Regions from separate parts of the Pontibacillus salicampi genome, predicted to be linked through region 3. Evidence: riboswitches for the same ligand, from Rfam matches in the RefSeq annotation. Region 3 holds a riboswitch; each other region holds the start of a gene.

Region 1 (7,057 bases), on a different contig from region 3:
ACAACAAAACCGATGAGTGGTGTCATTGCTACGTATGATAACAATAATGGTGGCCAGTTCAGTCTTCCTGGTTATTATGTAACAGACAGCGGCAACACGTTTTATAGTGAGCGCCAAAAGGCTGCGGTTGATGCGCACTATTATGCTGGACAAGTGTACGATTATTTCTATAATACATTCGGTCGAAACAGCTATGATGGAAATGGTGCCGATATCGTATCTACTGTTCACTACGGCAGTAATTATAATAATGCTGCCTGGGTTGGGAACCAAATGATATATGGGGATGGAGATGGATCAACATTTACCTATCTGTCAGGTGCAGATGACATTGTAGCTCACGAATTAACACACGCTGTAACAGATCGATCAGCTGATTTAGTATATGAGAATCAGCCTGGGGCATTAAATGAGTCATTTTCTGATGTGTTTGGTTATTTTGTTGATAGTGAGGACTGGCTGATGGGAGAGGACGTTTATACTCCTGGAAGAAGTGGAGATGCTCTACGCAGTATGTCGAACCCAACGCTGTATAACCAGCCCGATCATATGGATAATTACCGCAACTTGCCGAATACAGAGGCAGGAGATTGGGGCGGCGTTCATATAAATAGTGGTATTCCAAATAAAGCGGCCTATTATACTATTAACTCGATTGGTAAATCTAAAGCAGAAAAAATATACTATCGTGCTTTAACGGTGTATCTAACTCCAAACAGTAATTTCTCTGATGCACGTTCATCGCTTATTCAATCTGCTCAGGATCTATATGGTTCTAGTACAGCTAATGCAGTAGCTTCTGCATGGGACAATGTCGGCGTGTATTAATTTTATTCCAAGGTAAATGAAGCCATTATAATTTGAACAAAGAAAAGCCAGTCCCTTTCTATTTAACTAGAATGGGACTGGCTTTTCTGATTTTTAATCCTTGTTGAAACGAGACGATAGTAAAGGTACATGATTACGATAACGAAAAGGGACATTGCAACATATAGAGGATGGTAGCCCACATAGGTAACAACCATGCCAAGAATGAAGGAACCTGATGCGATTCCTGTATCAAAAAAAGTAAAGAAAGTAGCTGTTGCATGACCGCTTCTGTGGGTGTCTGCTTGTTGAATAGCTAGGGTTTGAAAGCTTGGTACAAGACTACCATATCCAAGACCTATCATTCCTGCTGATAGTAATAACATAGTAGAACTGTCCGTCATGCTAAGCATATATAAACCGGTAGCATATAGGAATAAAGAAGGGTAGATCACCACGTTTGGTCCTCTAGCATCAAACAATTTACCAACAAAGGGCCTTGATAGCAGCATCGTCACTGCAAAAACAGCAAAGAACAAGCTGGCGGTCTCTATTAGTCCTATTGATTTAGCGTAAATAGAAATAAATGAGATAATGCTTGAATAGGAAAAAGCGATAAACAACCCTGTCAGAGCAACAGGGATAGATTTTTTTTCAAAAAGATCCTCAAGTGTAAGTTTCCTAGTGGAAGTCTTATTTTGTTCTTGTACAGGCTGAACCATTGAAGCAAACACAACGGAACCGATGACGATTAGAGCTAAGATAGTAAATAGTATGGGAAATGATAACCAATTTAAGAGAGTTAGGGCGAGAAAGGGACCGGCTACCACTGCCAAATTCATAGACATGGCGAAATAACCAAGTCCCTCCCCACGGCGTTCAGCTGGAATAATATCTGCTGCAATAGCACCAGTTGCAGTTGTGGCGATAGCAAACCATATACCGTGAATGAATCGTAAGGTAAGTAATAACAGAAAAGAGTCCGTCCATATATATATAAAGGAACAAAGGGTAAATAGGACTAAACTAATGAACAGCATCTTTCTCTTTCCACCAATTTCTAACAATTTACCAGAGAAGGGACGCGTGAGAATAGCGGCTAATAGAAAGACGGTAACAATTAGACCGGCTTCTGATTCGCTGCAGCCTAAAGTATCCGTTACGTATATTGGGAGCGTGGTTAGCAGAGCGTAAAAGGTTAGAAACAAGAAGAAGTTTGTACAGGCGATACTAATAAAGCTTTTGGTCCAAATAGAAGGTTTGGTATTCATAGGCCTTCTCCTTTCCAGTCAATAGAACATGTCTGTAAGTGGTCTATATGCAACAAGAAACAATATTATAGAAGAAGGTGTATATTTGTAAAGTCATACAACTTTTGGACACAGAAAAAAACCTTTGTCGTTAAGACAAAGGTTTCGAAGGGGAAGCAAATCTTAAGAAACTGGTTAAGAGTAACGTCACTCTTAGTAAGGCTTAACCTTATTATAGCAAAACCTGAATCACTCCAGTTTGCAAAAGAAGAAGACATAGTAACGGTACCTATAAATAGAGAATAGGAAAATGTTTCGTATTATAGTTCTATATACCTGTCAGTTTAGGGTGGCAACACGCTCTTCAGGAAAACAAAAGCGAGTAAGGCTGTTTTTATGGGCTGTATGACGATATATTTTCGCAAATAAGAAATGGGATACATCTGCTACGAATTTTCTATTTATTTCATAGCTTGAAAGATTATAACGCTTTCCTTATAATAGATATTACAAAAGAAGCAGACGTAAGAAACCACAAGGGGAGCCTGATGGCTGAGAGTGAACGATTCGTTCTGACCCTCTGAACCTGTTAGTTAATTCTAACGTAGGGATGTGGCTTTCGTGATGGCACGCAATGCACAAAGGATACCCATCTCAAAGCTCTCCCTTGCATTGCTTTTTTTGTGTTTTCTTTTCTTTTGAACTGTGAGGAAAGAAATAGCAGAGCTAATCTGCACACAATATTTGAAGAATAGTAAAGGGGAGATGTGAAATGAGAAATCGTCGGATTTTATTTCTAGTGGAAGTAGCGATGTTTGCTGCTATTGGTGCTGTTCTTAGCCTGCCTTATCTATCGGTTCCACTTTGGGTTCAGGGAGGGTCCATTTCATTTGCCATGGTGCCAATCTTTTTTATGGCATTTCGGTGGGGTCTGAAAGGTGGACTCTTAACAGGCTTGCTCATTGGCTTGATCAATTCACTTATTCAGCCGTTTATCGTGCACCCGGTCCAATATATCATGGACTACCCACTAGCGTTTACCGTGGTTGGTTTAGCAGGTATTTTTGCTAAGAACGTCCAGGACTCCATGAAGGAGGGCAACGCGGCAAAAATTACGGCGTATGTAACAAGTGGGGCCTTATTAGGCAGTATCCTGCGATTCTTCAGCCATTATATTGGCGGAATTGTCTTTTTTGCCTCCTATGCACCAGAAGGGGTGCCTGTTTGGCTATACTCTCTGACGTACAATCTTGGGTATATGACACCTTCCTTTATAATCAGCTCTCTTATTTTGAGTTTTGTCATATATAAGCAACCTCGCCTTATATATTTTGGAAACAAACAGGCTTTAAACTCTGTATAAATTGTAGGTATATACTAATAAAAAGAGGCTCAGCTCTGAAATAACAGTTACCACGCTTTTCAAAGAGTTGAGCTTGAAAAAGAGCAGGCCGTTATGATGCAGGAGTCTGCTCTTTTATGTGCTTTATTTAGTTAACCGAAACTTTGTATCAAATCGTTTACTTCCAGCAATTATGATAAGACCAAAGATGAAGAAGAGGATGCCGTGAACTTCAAAGGTAGCTCCGAATGCAGGTATCAGCTTATCTGAAAAAATGTATATGGAAAAGAGAAAAAGAAGTAACATCCATATGATGATAAACTCTATCCATTTGCTTACCTTCTTAAACATGGAATCCCTAAGTAATTTTAACACAAAAGCAATAACGAGAATGGACGCAATGACATCCACGATAATTTGTACTGCACCGCTTCCGAGATGTATAGTAGTTGTCCCAAGGTCTGAAAAGAACCCTAAAATGACTGAGATACCACCATGTCCTAGTGCCATCCAGCCTATAAATTGAACGAAGATAAACCCAATGAATATAAACAGGCTGGATTTAGTTTCTTTAGGAAGCTGCTGGACTAATTCCCTTGCATAAGCTTTTGGATTGTCTCCAAAAACTTCTTCTGCAGTTTTTCCATGATGCTGAGCCTCGAGTAAATGCTCTAATAATTCCATTAGTAGTTCTTCACTTTGTTCCTCCGAGAGAAATAGTTGGGTACGAATATATATGAGCATTTTTTCGTAATATTGTTCATTGTTTTCTGTTAGTAGCTTGCGCTTATGGTTATTTTCCTTAATTAACTCTTTGGCGTTCAATCTCCGTCCCTCCCCTTGATGATTTGTTCCACAGGAAGCTTAATGCTTTCCCATTCCTTCTTAAATTGAATTAAAGTATTTTCTCCTTCCTCTGTAATGTGATAATATTTCCGTTTTGGGCCTGAAGGGGAAGTGCGCATTTCTCCACTTATAAGCTTGGCCTTCTGTAAGCGTAAAAGGACTGGGTAGATAGACCCCTCGCTTACGTCCGACAGTCCGAAGCTTTGAAGTTTGACAGACAATTCATATCCATACACCTCTTCGTGGGAAATAATGGATAGTATACACCCTTCTAATATGCCTTTTAGTAATTGACTTCGAAGCGACAAATTTTCATTCCTTTCAAACTATCTTGTAATACCATATAGTTAAGTATATACCACACTAATTGGTAAAGCAAGATAGTTTGTGATATGGAGTCTGTGTAGCTGTACAAACAAAAAAGCCCCTTATAATAGGAGCCTTAGATAACCAGTACTTCACCTTTATACAGGTGGTTCAGTCTTGAGAATAAGCAATAAGAATAATTTCTTCGTCAGATTGAGATCGAAGTTTGTGTTCCAGTGTTCTTATTTCTTCCAGCATGTCAGCGGAAAGTGCTGCTGGATGATAATCTTGCCGTTCCGTATGCTGATTCATGAAGAAATCCCCTCCTTTTGGTATATAGGTTATACCAAAAGGGAGAGCTCATACATGGGGCAGTTTGTTTATTTCTTCTCCCTCTTGATTGTCCTCTTCCTCTTCCATTTCTTGTTCATCTTGAAAACTGTTATAGGATTGCCCTGTAATTTCATCGAAAGGGGTATAATAGGCGGTAATATTGCTCTTCTTTATAAGCCCCTTGTACATACCATAAAGTAATAAAACAAAGATGAGGAAGGGAAAGGAAATGGATAGGAGGGTAATGATAAGCATAGAAAGCTCCTTTCGGGAGTGTATTAATTTCCATTATAATACAAATGGACCTCGAATGCTTAAGAGAGGACATCTTTTTCTGTGTTATGTTACCATTTCCTCAAGTGCAAGATGAAGCTGCACAAGAAAGGAGATTGTTTATGTCATTTAAAGCATTATTAGTAACAAAAGAAGAAGAACAAGCCCATACACAAATCGTTGAACGAACAGAATCTGATTTGCCGGAAGGCGACGTAACAATCAAAGTTGTATATTCAAGTGTCAATTATAAGGATGGACTGGCTACTGTTCCTAAATCCAAAGTAGTAAAAGAATATCCTATTGTACCAGGGATTGATTTGGCTGGTACGGTAACACATTCTGATAATCCTGATTATTATGAAGGCCAGAAGGTTATCGTTACAAGCTATGAATTAGGTGTTGCTCAAGATGGCGGGTTTAGTGAATATGCAAGAGTGAATAGTAACTGGATTGTCCCTTTACCTGAAAACTTATCGTTGAAAGAGGCAATGACCTTCGGTACTGCAGGCTTTACTGCGGCGTTATCTGTTCATCGTTTAGAGCAGAACGGGCTTACGCCGGAAGATGGTCCTGTTCTTGTACAGGGTGCTACAGGCGGAGTTGGCAGTATGGCTGTTGCAATGTTAGTGAAGCGCGGTTTTACAGTAGAAGCAGCAACTGGTAAATCTGAACAGGCAGACTATCTTAAATCCCTCGGGGTAACAACTGTGTTGAGCAGAGAAGAAGTTACTCCAGAAAAGGTTAAACCGCTTCAGAAGCAACGTTGGGCTGCAGCTGTGGATCCAGTAGGCGGCAAGCCTTTAGCATCTGTTTTAGGCTCCATTCAATATGGAGGAGCTGTTGCGGTAAGTGGACTTACAGCAGGTGTCGAGGTACCAACAACTGTTATGCCATTTATTCTGCGTGGAGTTGACCTGCTAGGTATTGATTCAGTTTATTGCCCAATGGAGCTGAGGAAGCGAGTATGGGATCGCCTAGCAACAGATTTGAAGCCAGAACAGCTTGCGACAATAGAAAATGAAATTACATTAGAACAGCTTCCTTCTACATTAGAGCAAATACTTCAAGGAAAAGTGACCGGTCGTACGATTGTTTCCATGGAACAATAGATAATACCGGACAAACACACACCAGGTATGATTGAACATCATAATATAGTAAGATAAAAGGGTCAACCAGATGAAAACTGGTTGACCCTTTTTCTAATATGTCTACTATGGCAGAATCATTTTGCAACCAAGTCAGCAGATATCACACACTATCATTATGATGTTGTGGAATGAATGGCAAGGTGCGTTTGTTGCTTTTATATAGAATGAAGATAGGAAAGGAGGTGCATAGATGTGAATAACCAAAAAGAAAAATCTCCCTTGTTAAGATGGATTTGGAGCTCCTTTATTCGGACAGCGTTAGTTCCACTACTGGTTGTGGAATTGGTGTTTATCGCCTTCTATTTCATTAGTTTTGAGTGGTCTAAAAATTCAATTGTGCATAATTTAAAAGAAGAAGCCCAGGTAGAATTGAAACAGCTTGCCTCAACAGAGAGTGAAGTAATATCCAATAAGGTACGTTCCATTTCAGAGGTTACGGAATTATTCCGGAAAGAAATGGAAGAAGCTATGCAGGAGGAGCATTCGTTATCTGATGAGGATAAGCAGCGATTAGAATTTGCAGGAAATGGCGTATATTACTCTGCCTCTAATACATCCTCAGACGGGGCAGCAGTATACTATAGCAATGCAATGCCAGATAAAAAGAAGGATATTGGCAAGGTTGCCCAAATACTATCACAACAAAATTTGATGAAGCATATTTACGAAAGTGAGCCTCTGGCAGCTGGTGTTTACATGAATACATATGATACCTTAAATGTTATTTACCCTTACTTTAATGTGAA
Region 2 (7,057 bases), on a different contig from region 3:
GACAGCGTCTGGGTAATCTTCCGTATTACTATTCGTAGAAATACCTCTTACGAATAACATCTTATTAGCTGTGGAAGAGAGATGCTTTGCTGCGTCTATATTCGTTTCAAAGCGGTCATTTCCAGATAGTCGAGTGGTGTCAATTCCAGATTGTTCCATTTGATTTTGCAGCTCATTACTAATAACTCCAGGACCTCCATAAATAGTAACATCTTGGACAGATGAAGATAATGAGGAAGGAAGTCTGTTATTCCTCGTTAGGTATATAGGTGTTTCTTCTATTGCAGAATGACTAGATGCCGATAGAGCGTCTGCGATAGTAAATCCATTAGCCACAATTGCCTTTGTGCTGTTTTTAAGACCACTTGCTTTATGGATTGCTTTAGCCGTTTCAAATCGATCATCTCCAGCAACACGAGTTGTGGTCAATCCCATTTTTTCCAACTGATTGATAACACTTTGGCTAATGGCATTTGGTCCTCCTAACACATACACTTTTTTCGCGTTTAGTCTTTTCATTTCCTCTTGTACCGAGGAGGGAAGATTTGAGGTTGAGGTTAATAAAATAGGCGCGTCCTTAACGCCTGAGAGACTGGCAGATGCAAGGGCGTCCGCTGGATTGTCGCTCCTTGCTAAGATAACAGAGTTGTCCTGATTAGTAAGCCCATTAGGCCAGCCTTGTTTAGATATTGCGATAGCTGTTTTGTATCGATCTGTTCCATTTACTCTTTCATACGTGTTCAATTCATTTGCAGCCAAAGAAGAGGGAGAGGAAATAATAAAGCTGCCTATCATACCGATGAGTAGAAACAGAATAGTTTTTTTCACGTTAACGCTACCACCTTTTTCGACAAAATTTTTTCAATTTAACGGTAGCATAATCTATTCCGCTTTACTATGGGAATAAAGGTGCCCAACCATAGTCTGGGAGGATGAAGCTTTGAGACTGAATAGAGGAAAGGAGAGCTATTCCAATATTAATGATATACCTTATTCGTGCTTTGCCATTTCATTGGGGAAAATCCGTGTAATATCGTTGATGTATGCTAAAATAGAGAATGATTTGTATTTGGATAAAAAGAGGAAAGATGTTAAATGGCTTGGGACTTATTAAACTTCATAGCAGTAGCAGCCTTTGCTTTCAGTGGTGCAATCGTTGCAATGAGTGAACGATATGATATATTTGGTGTCATTATACTTGGTGTTGCTACTCCCTTCGCCGGAGGAATTGCACGGAATTTATTTTTACAAGAAGATGTTATCCATATTTGGGAGCAGGGAATTTTTCTCTACGTAGCCTTTGGGACTATCATGATTGTGTATTTCTTCCCAAAGAGCTGGGTGATGTTCTGGAATAGATGGAATTTATACCTTGATGCATTTGGGTTATCCGCCTTTGCAATTCAGGGAGCAATCTTTGCTATGAATCACGAATTGCCTTTAGGAGCCGTAATGTTCTCTGCTATTCTTACCGGGGTAGGAGGAGGAGTAACACGTGATATTTTAGCGCAAAGACGCCCCATGGTGTTACATACTGAAATTTATGCGGTATGGGCATTGATAACAGGTGCTCTGATTGGGTTTGGAATAATTGATTATACGAGTACAGTGCAGTTGTACACTTTATTTGTAGCCATTATTGTCTTGCGGTTATTATCATTTCATTTAAATTGGCATTTGCGTTTTCGTGATTTATATCGATTATAATAGGTTTACAGCGAAACCATTTTTTGTTAACTTTAGTTTGTAAGCTTAAATTACTTAATTTCATAAAGCAAGCTAGGGGCGCCACGATGATGGCTGAGAGGACTCAATCCGACCCTTTGAACCTGAATTGGTTAAGACCAACGGAGGGAAGCGCGTGACTAACGTCACATGGACAGTACAGTGCAATGCATATCGTCTATCCAAAGCTCATCCTCCAAAGGATGAGCTTTTTTTATGAACAAAAAGGAGAGGATTCCATGTTAACGATAGCTGGACAAACGTTTTCTAATCGCCTTTTGACTGGTACAGGAAAATTTAAGGATCATAAAGAAATGAAAGAAGCCATTGAGCAATCAGGATCAGAGATTGTAACGGTTGCCCTTAGGCGGGTGGATCTTCGCGGTAATGATCAATATATATTAAATGATATACCAGAGGGTGTTCAGCTTATGCCGAATACATCTGGTGCAAGAACCGCAGAGGAGGCAGTGAGAATAGCAAGGCTAAGTCGGGCTAGTGGTATGGGGAACTGGGTAAAAATAGAGGTGATTTCTGACCAAACCTATTTATTACCAGACAATGAAGAAACGATTAAAGCAACTAGAATACTTGTGGAGGAAGGCTTCGTTGTATTGCCTTATATGAGTCCGGATTTAATGGCTGCCAAGCGAATGGAAGAGGCTGGAGCTAGTGCTGTAATGCCGCTAGGTTCTCCAATTGGATCGAATAGAGGGATTCGAATGAAGGAAATGATTTCAATCATTATGGAACAGATTGATGTACCTATCATTGTGGACGCCGGTATAGGGAAGCCGTCAGAGGCAAGTGAAGCAATGGAAATGGGGGCAGATGCAGTTCTTGTTAATACTGCCATAGCAACTGCCGCCTCTCCTGTAGATATGGCGAAAGCATTTGATTTAGCAGTAAAAGCAGGACGTATTGCATACGAATCTGGTTTGGGAGCGACATCAAAATCAGCAAATGCGTCCTCACCGTTAACAGGATTTTTAACCACATAATGTAAGGGGGATTCCATGAGTTTTTATGAAAAAGTACAGCAAATAAAGGAAATTCCTTTCTCTTCCCGAATGGAACAGGTATCAGCAAGTGATGTAGAGCATGTACTAAGAAAACAACGATTGGATGAACATGATTTCTTTGTATTGCTCTCCAAGGCTGCAGAAGGTTATTTAGAGGAGATGGCTCAGGCAGCACATCAAAAAACGATACAGCATTTTGGTAAAACAATGAAATTGTTTTTACCATTATATTTGTCAGACTATTGTGTTAACACATGTAAATACTGTAGCTTTAGTATCGATAATGTCTTTCCTCGCCGTAAGCTGACCATGGAGGAAATTGATCAGGAAGCTCGTGTTATTTCAGATATGGGCATTGAAGAAATTATTCTCTTGACGGGAGAGTCAAGGAAACATTCCTCCGTGGAATATTTGAAAGAAAGCATGAAGGTGTTAAAGCAATATTTTTCCTCTGTAGGGATTGAAATACAGCCGCTTAACACAGATGAATATGAGGAGCTAGTGGAAAGCGGTATAGATGGATTGACTGTGTATCAGGAAGTGTATAATGAAGAAATTTACCGTGATATCCATGTGAAGGGACCTAAGCGAAACTATAAATACCGTCTCGACACCCCCGAAAGAGGATGCCAAGCCGGAATGCGGAATGTGAACATAGGTGCGTTATTAGGTCTTGATGATTGGAGAAGAGAAGTATTTATCACAGGGATGCACGCAAGTTATCTAAAGCATAACTATATGGAGACAGAAATAGGTGTATCCTTTCCTCGCATAAAGCCAAATGTTGGAAGCTTTGAGCCGGCAGTAGAGGTATCAGATAAGAATATGGTACAGGCAATGCTGGCAACTAGACTGTTCATTCCAACTGCAGGCATTACCATTTCCACGAGAGAGCATCCCAAACTCCGTGATGAATTAATTCCGCTAGGAGTTACTAAGATGTCTGCTGCCTCTTCTACAGAAGTAGGTGGTTATTCTGAGCCTAATGAAAATCAAAGTCAGTTTGAAATCTCTGATGAGCGTAGTGTAAATGAAATTCAACAATTGCTTAGAACAAAAGGATATCAGCCTGTCATGAAAGATTGGCAAATTATTTAATAATAAGAAGGATGAGATAGTTGGAATTACATGCATTATCAAACGGTTCCATGAGTATGAAAGAATTTGTGGATAAGGCAATAGAGATCTATCCTTATGTAGATTATATTCATGTCAGAGAGAAGCAGCGCACAGCAAGAGAGCTTGTTTATTGGATTGAAACATTATTAGAAAATGGTGTTCCTGCTGACCGATTAGTGATAAACGATCGAGTTGATGTAGCGTATGTAACAGGTATTGGAGGCGTTCACTTAGGAGAAACTGGCCTGAGTCCAGCAGTTGTTCCTGCTTTTTTTAAAGGGTTGAGGGCAGGGAAATCCGTCCATTCCCCAAGAGGAGCAATGGATGCAGAAAGAGAAGGCGCCGATTATCTTTTCTTTGGGCATGTGTTCCACTCCACATCGAAAGAGGGAGTTTCCCCAAGAGGATTGGAAACCTTTCAAATAATAAATGAGATGGTTGATATACCAGTGATAGCAATCGGAGGCATCACTCCGGATAACATAGCACAGGTAATGAGGAAAGGAGCAGCTGGGGCTGCCGCCATGTCTTTTCTTTGGGACTCTGAGGACGCGAAAGAAGCAGCTAAACAACTACGGGAGGGGTGGTTTTCATGACGATACAGGTGAATGGAAAAAACGTGGAACTTCCTTATAATATAGAGACCATCACACATCTACTAACCTTTTATGCATTAGAGGACAAGCCAGTTATTGTCGAGTGGAATAAGGCGATTATTCCTAAAGAGCAATATGCAACGGCAGCTATTCAACATGGTGATGAATTTGAATTAGTTCATTTTGTTGGAGGTGGCTGATGATGGAGTCAGAACGGTATTCAAGACAGGAACGATTTGAGCCCATCGGTACGAAGGGGCAGCAGCTTATTCAAGATAAAACTGTACTCATAATTGGCGCAGGGGCATTAGGAGCAGCTTCGGCCGAGGCTTTAGTTAGAGCGGGAATTGGTCAACTGGTTCTTATTGACCGGGATTATGTAGAATTTAGCAACCTACAGCGGCAGCAGCTATACACTGAAGAAGATGCGGAAAATAGGATTCCAAAAGCGATTGCTGCTAAACAACATCTCAAACGCATTAATAGTGATGTAACTATTCAAGCTCATGTTATGGACGGACAAGTGGAAGAATTAGAGCAGCTAATACCGAAGGCAAATCTAGTACTGGATGCTACAGATAATTTTGATACAAGGCTTATCATCAATGATATATCTCAGAAATATCAGGTACCCTGGATTTATGGCGGATGTGTTGGAAGCTACGGATTAAGCTATACCATTATTCCTGGTTTAACGCCGTGTCTGCAATGTATGCTGGAGTCGGTTCCATTAGGTGGTGCTTCCCCAACCTGTGATACAGTAGGTGTTATTTCACCAGCCGTGCAGATGGTAACCTCTCTTCAAGTTTCCGAAGCCATGAAGCTACTTGTAGAGGATAAAGAGGCATTACGGCCAACCCTTGTATCCTTTGATGTATGGTCTAATCATTTTACGTCTATTGATATAGAAAAAGTAAAAAAGGAAAACTGCTCTTCCTGTGGGGAAGGGGCAGTCTATCCTTTCCTCCAATACGATAACCAGATGAGGACGGCAGTGTTGTGTGGACGTAACACGGTACAAATTAGGCCTGCACCACCAGCTGAGCGTAACTTGAATGCTATTCGGGATACCCTCCAGCAGGTCGGTACTGTGGAAAGTAATGACTTCCTGTTGTCATTTGTTCCAAAAGGAAGTCAGCAAAGGATGGTCTTATTTCGAGACGGACGTGCTCTCATACATGGGACAGCAGATATAACTGCAGCAAAATCAATGTATTATAAGTGGATAGGATAGGAGAATATAGTATGGAAATTTCTAAATCATTAACGATAGCTGGCTCTGATTCCGGCGGTGGAGCTGGAATACAAGCTGATTTAAAAACGTTTCAGGAGTTATCCTCTTACGGCATGTCAGTTATAACAGCCGTTACTTCCCAAAATACGAAGGGGGTACACGATGTCCATCCCATACCCATGAAGCATATTGCATCCCAATTGGAAGCCATCGCAACTGATGTAAATCCTCAAGCTGTTAAAACGGGGATGCTAGGAGACATGGATACCATTCATTTAATTGCTGACAGGGTTAGGCAGTATGAATGGAAGAATCTCGTTGTAGATCCTGTTATGGTCGCAAAGGGTGGGGCCAGATTGCTGGAGGAGCAGGCTGTATCTACTATTAAGCAAACGCTCATCCCCCTTGCGAGTGTCGTGACACCAAACATACCAGAAGCAGAAGCGCTGACAGATAAACAAATTAAAACAATGGAGGATAGGAAGGAGGCTGCTGTGCTTCTTGCTCAGATGGGAGCACAAACAGTAATTATTAAAGGTGGTCACGGTACAGAGGATAAGGTGTCTGACCTTTTATTTGATGGAGAAGAGTTTACCATATATGAAGGAGAACGATACTCTACTAGGAATACACATGGTACAGGATGTACGTTTTCTGCGGCTATTACTGCCGAATTGGCGAAAGGAAACAATATTCGACAGGCGGTAACAGTTGCTAAAGAATTTATTGAACTGGCTATTAAAGAAGATTTGCACATAGGAAGTGGCCATGGACCAACAAACCATTGGGCTTATAATCAATATTACAAAAGGAATGGAATAAATTAAATTTTTTGAAACAATATGGGTTACTCATTCGTCTTACTATAAGAAAGCATCACTTTCGTACCCGAAGGTGATGTTTTTTTACCTAATACATATGGTGAAACGGAGGATTGTGTTACGATAATGATATATAATATCCAAATTATGGATGTTATTAAAGCTAACTTCGTCGCATTGTCCTCCTATCATATTCCTATAATCCATGATAAGGGACTTGAATTCGTAAAACAGGAGAGAGGGATAGTATGACAGAAAGAGTTGCTGTTGTTACAGGAGCATCGAGCGGTTTTGGATTGCTCGTAACTGTAGAGCTAGCTAAGAAAGGTTTTCATGTTTATGCTACCATGCGTAATTTGCAAAAAAGTCATTGCATTAGTGAAGCTGTACCAAATGAAGAGGTGTTGAATAACATAACATTTTTCCCACTAGATGTTACAAAAGAGGATTCCATTGCATCTTTCCAGAATTTAGTTGGCAGCTTGGATCGCATTGATGTGCTAGTAAACAATGCGGGTTTTGCAGCTGGTGGGTTTTGCG
Region 3 (7,057 bases):
CTTATTTATGTGTATAGGTGCGATGGACAAGCTAATAGGAAATAAGTTGGGGGTTGGCGAGAGGTTTACAGAAGGATTTATGACAATGGGGTCGTTAACATTGGCGATGGTTGGGATTATATCATTAGCTCCTGTTATAGCAAGTATCTTAACCCCATTTGTTGCGCCAGTTTATAGTGTGTTTGGTGCAGATCCGGCCTCCTTTGCTAACACTTTAGTAGCACTGGATATGGGGGGGTACTCGTTAGCAACGGAGATGGCACAGGGGAAGGATGCTGAACTATTTGCATGGGTTTTTTTAGGTACGATGATGGGACCGACCTTAGCATTTACTATTCCTGTGGCATTAAGCATTATTGACAAGGAAGATCATACGTATTTTGCGAAAGGAATTTTATTAGGATTAATAACTGTCCCTGTCGGTTGTTTAATAGGTGGAATAGTTGCGGATTTAAATATTCTTATAATCATACAAAACCTTATTCCTACCATCATTTTATCCATATTTATTTCTATCGGTTTATTTATCTATACAGATAAAATGATCGCTGGTTTTGCTGTCTTTGCGAAAGGTATTCACATAGTAGCTATTATAGGTTTAACTGCTATTAGTGTTGAAACCTTCACGGGCATAGTAATAATCCCTAATATGACACCACTTGTTGAAGGGGTTGAAATTGTAGCGATGATCGCTGTTTTTCTTGCAGGTGCCTTTCCGATGGTTACGGTTATCTCTTTTCTCCTTAAACAGCCATTAAAACAAATAGGATATGCATTAGGTATGAATGAGGTTTCAACGGCGGGCTTAATGGCAACCCTGGCTCATAACATCCCTATGTTATCCCTGTTAAAGGATATGAACCCAAGAGGAAAAGTCATTAATGTTGCTTTTGCTGTCAGCGGTGCTTTCGTATTAGGAAGCCATTTAGGTTTTGTTGCTGGAGTTAATAAAGACATTGTATTTGCAATGATAGTTGGGAAGCTAGTAGGAGGAATTAGTGCTGTAGTTCTAGCTGTTATTGTGACTAGAAAGTGGGTTTAAATTAGTTGTGCTGTTCATATGTTCTGAATGAATGCCGTGATGTTTTTGGTTCATACAGCCTTTAGTTGACTATTGTGGATGTGGGAGAGGGCAATGATGAGAGAGATGAAGGCATGTCTACTTTTGGACCCCACTGTATGGTGGTTAAATATTTTAGGAGGAGTTAAGTATGCCGATATGCCAAAACTGCAAGGGTTGCTATTAGGACACTTTTCCCCTTTACTATGGTAGAAACGGTAGAAGCATCCGAAAACAGACCAATAACCATAAAAAGCTGGCCATCACGAACAATATTTTTGTTCATGGAGGCCAGTTTTTTAAATGCACACAGGTTATAAACAAAATTAGGAAACCTTCTATATTTGTATATTTACTTTTGAGGGAAGATGAATCTCCTTCGTGAACGTGGATAAGAATCTCAAATCGATATAGGTAGGGAAATAAGCTCATTTTCCCTAGGATATATCTCCTTTTTTGTAAAGTCTATGTAGATGTTAATTTGTACTACGTTCACATCCATTCAGTAAAATTATCCTTAAATTTTGCCATATTATAGTAAAAACAATAGACCACCTATACGTACTTGGAAGTTCCTTAGGTACATACAAGTAATAATTGCAGCGCTTTCATTAATGAGATAGATAAAGATACAATATGAGTCGAATAAAGGAAAGGGGAGAAGAGTAATGAAGCATATTTTACTTATTAATGGTCATGAAGCGTATAATAAATCCAAAGGAGAGTTAAACCATACACTTTTTCAGGAGTGGCATAAGGTATTATCTTCCAAGTACGAAGTCAACACAACGATTGTAGATGAGGGGTACAACGTGGATGATGAATTAGAAAAGTGGAAGTGGGCAGATGTAGTCATCATGCAGACACCTATCTATTGGTTTAGCATTCCAGGGAAGTTTAAAGGTTATATTGATAGAGTGTTCATGGATAACATTTTCTTTACGGGATCAACACGATATGGTCATGGAGGGCTATTGACTGAAAAGCAATACATGTTCTCTTTAACATGGAATGCTCCAGCATCTATATTTAATAACTATGATGCATTCTATGAAGGGAATTCATTGGATGAAGCTATTTATCATCTTCATAAAATGAATCAGTACGTAGGGATGAACCCCCTTCCGACATTTTCCGTTCATGATGTTGTCAAATCAACTGATGTACCGCAATATAAAAATCAAATAAAGAACCATTTCAATGAAGTCTTCGAGGACTAAGTACAAGTGCAGAAATGTCATTCATAGTTACTAAGCTCAAGGTGAGATAGGAAGGTTTATAAAATGCTAAAACGCTTGAAGCCAATTCCAAGCGTTTTAGCATGCTAATCAGATAAACCCTTAACGAACAATTCTGATGTCACCAATTCCAACCCCTCCTTTGTTGAACATGGCAGTCTTTTACACCCCCAACAAGGAAATTGCCAATCTGTTAGGATTGGCATCTCGTGATTCTGTGGTTTACCTGTATAGTTCATAATAAAAATGATCCAATTAGTAATATAACGTATTTACCTTATGGCACTTCATACATTGCTCATGGTGAGCAGATGGAATATATTCGTGCTCACATTCTTCTTGTAGCTGGTGAAGTTGTTTCTCTAATGCATTTATGTGAATTTTCAACTGTGCAATTTCTTCCGTTATGTCTTGTGCTTTCATATTCCGTGCTCCTTCCATGTAATAAGAATTACTGGTATATAGAACCGCCAGATCTTTGGAACTCAGCTGCTTTTTCTTTCATTCCCTTTGATATTGCTTCATCTGTAGCAAGCTGTTGTTCCTTTGTGTAATTCCTTATATCCTGTGAAATTCTCATACTGCAAAACTTTGGACCGCACATGGAGCAGAAGTGAGCTGTCTTTGCACCTTCGGCTGGTAATGTTTCATCATGGTATTCCAACGCTCTATCTGGGTCTAGTGCTAAATGAAATTGATCTCTCCAGCGAAATTCGAAGCGAGATTTAGAAAGGGCATTGTCTCTTAATTGAGCACTAGGATGGCCTTTTGCTAAATCAGCAGCATGAGCAGCAATTTTATATGTGATCACTCCTTCACGGACATCGTCTTTATTTGGTAAGCCAAGGTGTTCTTTGGGAGTAACATAACAAAGCATAGCGGTCCCATACCAGCCAATCATCGCCGCCCCTATAGCCGAGGTGATGTGGTCATAGCCTGGCGCGATATCTGTTGTTAAGGGGCCGAGAGTATAAAAGGGTGCTTCTTCACATATTTCCAGTTGTTTGTCCATGTTCTCTTTAATAAGGTGCATAGGAACATGTCCTGGGCCTTCGACCATTACTTGTACATCGTGCTCCCATGCTTTTTTTGTTAATTCTCCAAGGGTTTCGAGTTCCTTGAACTGAGCTTCATCGTTGGCATCTGCTATGGAGCCAGGTCGCAAACCATCTCCAAGTGAGAAGGATACGTCATAGGTTTTCATGATATCGCATATTTCGTCAAAATGAGTGTATAAGAAGTTCTCCTCATGGTGATATAAACACCACTGAGCCATTATAGAACCACCTCGTGACACAATTCCGGTTAAGCGGCTGGCAGTTAGCGGGACGTAGGAAAGTAATACACCGGCATGTATAGTAAAATAATCCACTCCTTGCTCAGCTTGCTCAATTAACGTGTCCCTGACGATTTCCCATGTTAAGTCTTCTGCAACTCCATTCACCTTCTCCAGTGCCTGATAAATAGGGACGGTTCCAACAGGGACAGCGGAATTTCGTATAATCCATTCTCTTGTCTTGTGGATATCTTTTCCGGTTGATAAATCCATAATGGTATCTGCCCCCCATCGGGTAGCCCATGTCATCTTTTCTACTTCTTCTTCTATAGAGGAGGTAACCGCAGAATTTCCTATATTAGCATTCACCTTTACGTGAAAATGCCTGCCGATAATCATAGGTTCTATTTCTGGGTGATTGATATTAGAAGGAATAATAGCACGTCCTTTTGCAATTTCTTCTCGTACAAATTCAGGATCTCTCTGCTCTCGTATTGCTACAAATTCCATTTCTTTTGTAACTATACCCCTCTTTGCATAAGAAAGCTGGGTAATCCGTTGACCTTCTTTAGCTTTCTTAGGCTTATCGTTTTGATTTGGGAATGCCATATGGTCTATCCGAGGATCTGCCATGTGTTTATACCCATTATCCTCTGGAAGCATAACTCTTCCTTGATATTGTTCTACATCTCCTCGCTCATCAATCCAACCGCTTCGAAGCGGAGGCAGACCCTTTGTAATATCTATACGAAAGTCTTCATCTGTGTAGGGACCGCTGCTATCATACACTCGGAGAGGAGGATTATCCTCTTCCCCAAATGAGCCAGTAGTAGGGGATAGCTGTATTTCTCTCATTGGTACCTGAATATCAGCTTGAGATCCTTGTACATACACTTTTTTACTTCCAGAAAAACTGGACATAATCGTCATGTTCTTTTCATTTACGCTTTGTTTAACCATATTCTTCATCTCTCCTTCTTATAGATGGGAAGGACGAGATCCAGAACAACCTTAAAGAGTTGAAAGTACATAAAAAGCCGGGTCCTATTCCATAGGGACCCGGCAGATGTATGTAGAAGTTATATTGCATTCCAAGATGCTGTTTATGACTAACTTCCCTACGCTGGCATGATCCAGATCAGGTCCAAAGGGTCAAGAAACTTCCACGCGTCTCTCTCTCAGCCCGACTCATCGGACTCCCCTAGTTGTCTATAGTATATATTTTCCTGCAGGAATTAGGAATAGGGATATTTCACTAAATACCATTTCTAAGCAAATGGATGTTGTGAATGGAAAAATACACGACTTCTTTTCCTTTCCTGATAAGGAGCCTCACAAATACTAGATTTATTTCATGTCGCTGCAACTATTCTTTCATTATAAAAGGTGAAGATCTCTACACGCTTTTTTATACTGAACTATACTACCAATTTTATCATTTCAGATTGACGCTATAATGATAGAGTGATAGCTTCAAATATGTGTAAAAAAATTCAATTTTGGAAAGGAAGAAGCTAGTTGAGGAAAAAATGGTTAAGTTCTGTGCTTATGGTTGCCATAGCAATAGCTTTTGTACTTCCGCAAGGAGCAAATGCACAAGTACAAGGACACACCATAATTGATGAGGACACTGTGAACGTATTAAGTGCAATTGAAAATATGCCAGATAATATTATTTATTCTGGTAGGGAAGAACGTAAAAAATGGATTGAGGAATATACCGGATTAGATCTTCCATCTGAACAATCTAAATCTATTACATACACTGTACAAGCACAAGCAAGTTGGGGGAAGGTAGCGACTTGTGCAGGAGCATTAGGAACAGCAGCAGTTATCAACTTAACCCCAGCTAAAATAGTTAAGCTGAAGTCAGCATTAAAAGCTGCTGGAGGAGCAAGAACATTTGTTACAAAATGTTCTTCTGCTTACAAAACGTTTAGAAATGCAGGTGCATGTTCTTGGATACTCGAATGAATAATTCACAAAAGAAATTTCTGGCAAAACTGGATTGGCTTTTTATACTGTTGCTAGCTGTAAATTTGGCTTCTTTATTCTTGTTTGAGGGAATAGTAACTACATGGATCGTGGTTATCATCTTTGTTCTTAGTTTGATTATTGTAATATATTCACGAATAAAATATAAGCAGTTAGATAAAGATTGAGACTCCAATAATAAAAGGGACTAGGTACCGGTACTAAGTCCCTTTATTATATAAGCGAGTCAAATCAAAATAGCATATGAAATAGGTGTAGTAGGTATCTGTTCATACACAAGCTAAGGACACATAAAAAACCAACAGGAAATCTTCCCCTGTTGGTGGTTGGTTATTGTACCAGCTCTTGAATGAGCTGCTTATTCCGCTCCTTGAACATGTCATTGTGGGAGGAGACCATTCCATTAGCAGCAGCGTCCGGCTGAATAAAACGCTTCGCCCTGTTTACTGCATTAGCTGCGTCTTGAAAAGCACCTGCAATTAAATTTAATTTCCCCTCATGATATAAAATATCACCAGCTCCGTATAAACCTTCTACAGTAGATTCACTCAACGCATTTCCTTGGATAAAATAATCATCCTTAAGGGTAATAGGAACTGTACTATTATCAAGAAGGGATGCATCACGATCAAACCCATGATTAATAATGACATCGTCTACCTTTATATGACTAATTGTGTTGTCAAGGTGGTTGGTGAGCTCAACTTCAGAAATGATGTCCTGCTGCTTGTTGGCTATTAAATTAGTAATGGAGGTATGGAATAAACATTCAGTGGGTCCATCGAGTAGTTGGGTAACTTGCGCCTCATGTCCCTTTAGCTCTTCTTTTCGATAAGAGAGATACACTTTTTTCGCAATAGAGTCTAAAGCATTAGCCCAATCTATTGCGGAATTTCCTCCCCCGGAAATCACCACTGTCTTATCTTTAAAATGCTGTAAAGAGGTAACGGTATAATGCAGGTTGGTCAACTCATAACGATCCGCACCTTCTATCGGTAACTTCATTGGCTTTAAGATACCGCTGCCAACAGCAACAATAACGGTTTTAGAATAATGCTTCTCTCCCGATGCAGTATCTATGCGAAAGCTCCCATCCTCCATTCTCGTAATGGAGGTAACTTTTTCATTCAGTACAATAGTGGGATCGAACGTTAATGCCTGCTGGACAAGATTATCCATTAATTGCGCCCCAGTAGTAGGGGGAAGACCGCCAACATCCCAGACCATTTTCTCGGGGTAAATTTGCACCTTTCCTCCTAATTGAGGCTGGTATTCTATAATTTTTGTTTTCATTTCTCTAAGACCGCTATAAAAAGCAGAATAAAGACCCGCTGGACCTCCACCAATAATCGTAACATCATAGTATTCCTGATGCATTGTCATCACGCTCCATCCCTATATGTACCCAAAAAATTTGGTTGACAGTTATATGTTGAGAAAGTATAGTAACATTGTAACGATAGTGAGAATCATTTTCAACAGCGTTGA

What was found. A riboswitch is a leader RNA that binds a small molecule or an ion and turns the genes downstream of it on or off. The one in region 3 is predicted to bind thiamine pyrophosphate.
Region 1: it holds a riboswitch for thiamine pyrophosphate, as region 3 does, so the genes downstream of both, thiT (energy-coupled thiamine transporter ThiT) here and thiC (phosphomethylpyrimidine synthase ThiC) in region 3, are expected to answer to the same signal.
Region 2: it holds a riboswitch for thiamine pyrophosphate, as region 3 does, so the genes downstream of both, ACFFGV_RS12560 (thiazole synthase) here and thiC (phosphomethylpyrimidine synthase ThiC) in region 3, are expected to answer to the same signal.

The regions. Positions count from the first base shown of each region.
Region 1 is NZ_JBHLTP010000011.1:16,938-23,994, reverse strand. It holds gene ACFFGV_RS12280 (M4 family metallopeptidase) at 1-828, shown strand, start outside; gene ACFFGV_RS12275 (MFS transporter) at 891-2,078, opposite strand; TPP riboswitch at 2,585-2,685, shown strand; gene thiT (energy-coupled thiamine transporter ThiT) at 2,830-3,420, shown strand; gene ACFFGV_RS12265 (DUF1129 family protein) at 3,544-4,224, opposite strand; gene ACFFGV_RS12260 (PadR family transcriptional regulator) at 4,221-4,553, opposite strand; gene ACFFGV_RS12255 (hypothetical protein) at 4,723-4,863, opposite strand; gene ACFFGV_RS12250 (DUF3951 domain-containing protein) at 4,912-5,139, opposite strand; gene ACFFGV_RS12245 (acrylyl-CoA reductase family protein) at 5,280-6,269, shown strand; gene ACFFGV_RS12240 (ATP-binding protein) at 6,504-7,057, shown strand, end outside.
Region 2 is NZ_JBHLTP010000011.1:72,831-79,887, reverse strand. It holds gene ACFFGV_RS12570 (cell wall-binding repeat-containing protein) at 1-828, opposite strand, end outside; gene ACFFGV_RS12565 (trimeric intracellular cation channel family protein) at 1,096-1,707, shown strand; TPP riboswitch at 1,772-1,873, shown strand; gene ACFFGV_RS12560 (thiazole synthase) at 1,965-2,726, shown strand; gene thiH (2-iminoacetate synthase ThiH) at 2,742-3,845, shown strand; gene ACFFGV_RS12550 (thiamine phosphate synthase) at 3,866-4,462, shown strand; gene thiS (sulfur carrier protein ThiS) at 4,459-4,662, shown strand; gene ACFFGV_RS12540 (MoeB/ThiF family adenylyltransferase) at 4,662-5,696, shown strand; gene thiD (bifunctional hydroxymethylpyrimidine kinase/phosphomethylpyrimidine kinase) at 5,708-6,523, shown strand; gene ACFFGV_RS12530 (SDR family oxidoreductase) at 6,766-7,057, shown strand, end outside.
Region 3 is NZ_JBHLTP010000003.1:702,674-709,730, forward strand. It holds gene eutH (ethanolamine utilization protein EutH) at 1-1,042, shown strand, start outside; gene ACFFGV_RS05000 (NAD(P)H-dependent oxidoreductase) at 1,729-2,280, shown strand; gene ACFFGV_RS05005 (serine protease) at 2,554-2,721, opposite strand; gene thiC (phosphomethylpyrimidine synthase ThiC) at 2,750-4,534, opposite strand; TPP riboswitch at 4,673-4,787, opposite strand; gene ACFFGV_RS05015 (hypothetical protein) at 5,093-5,548, shown strand; gene ACFFGV_RS05020 (NAD(P)/FAD-dependent oxidoreductase) at 5,900-6,952, opposite strand.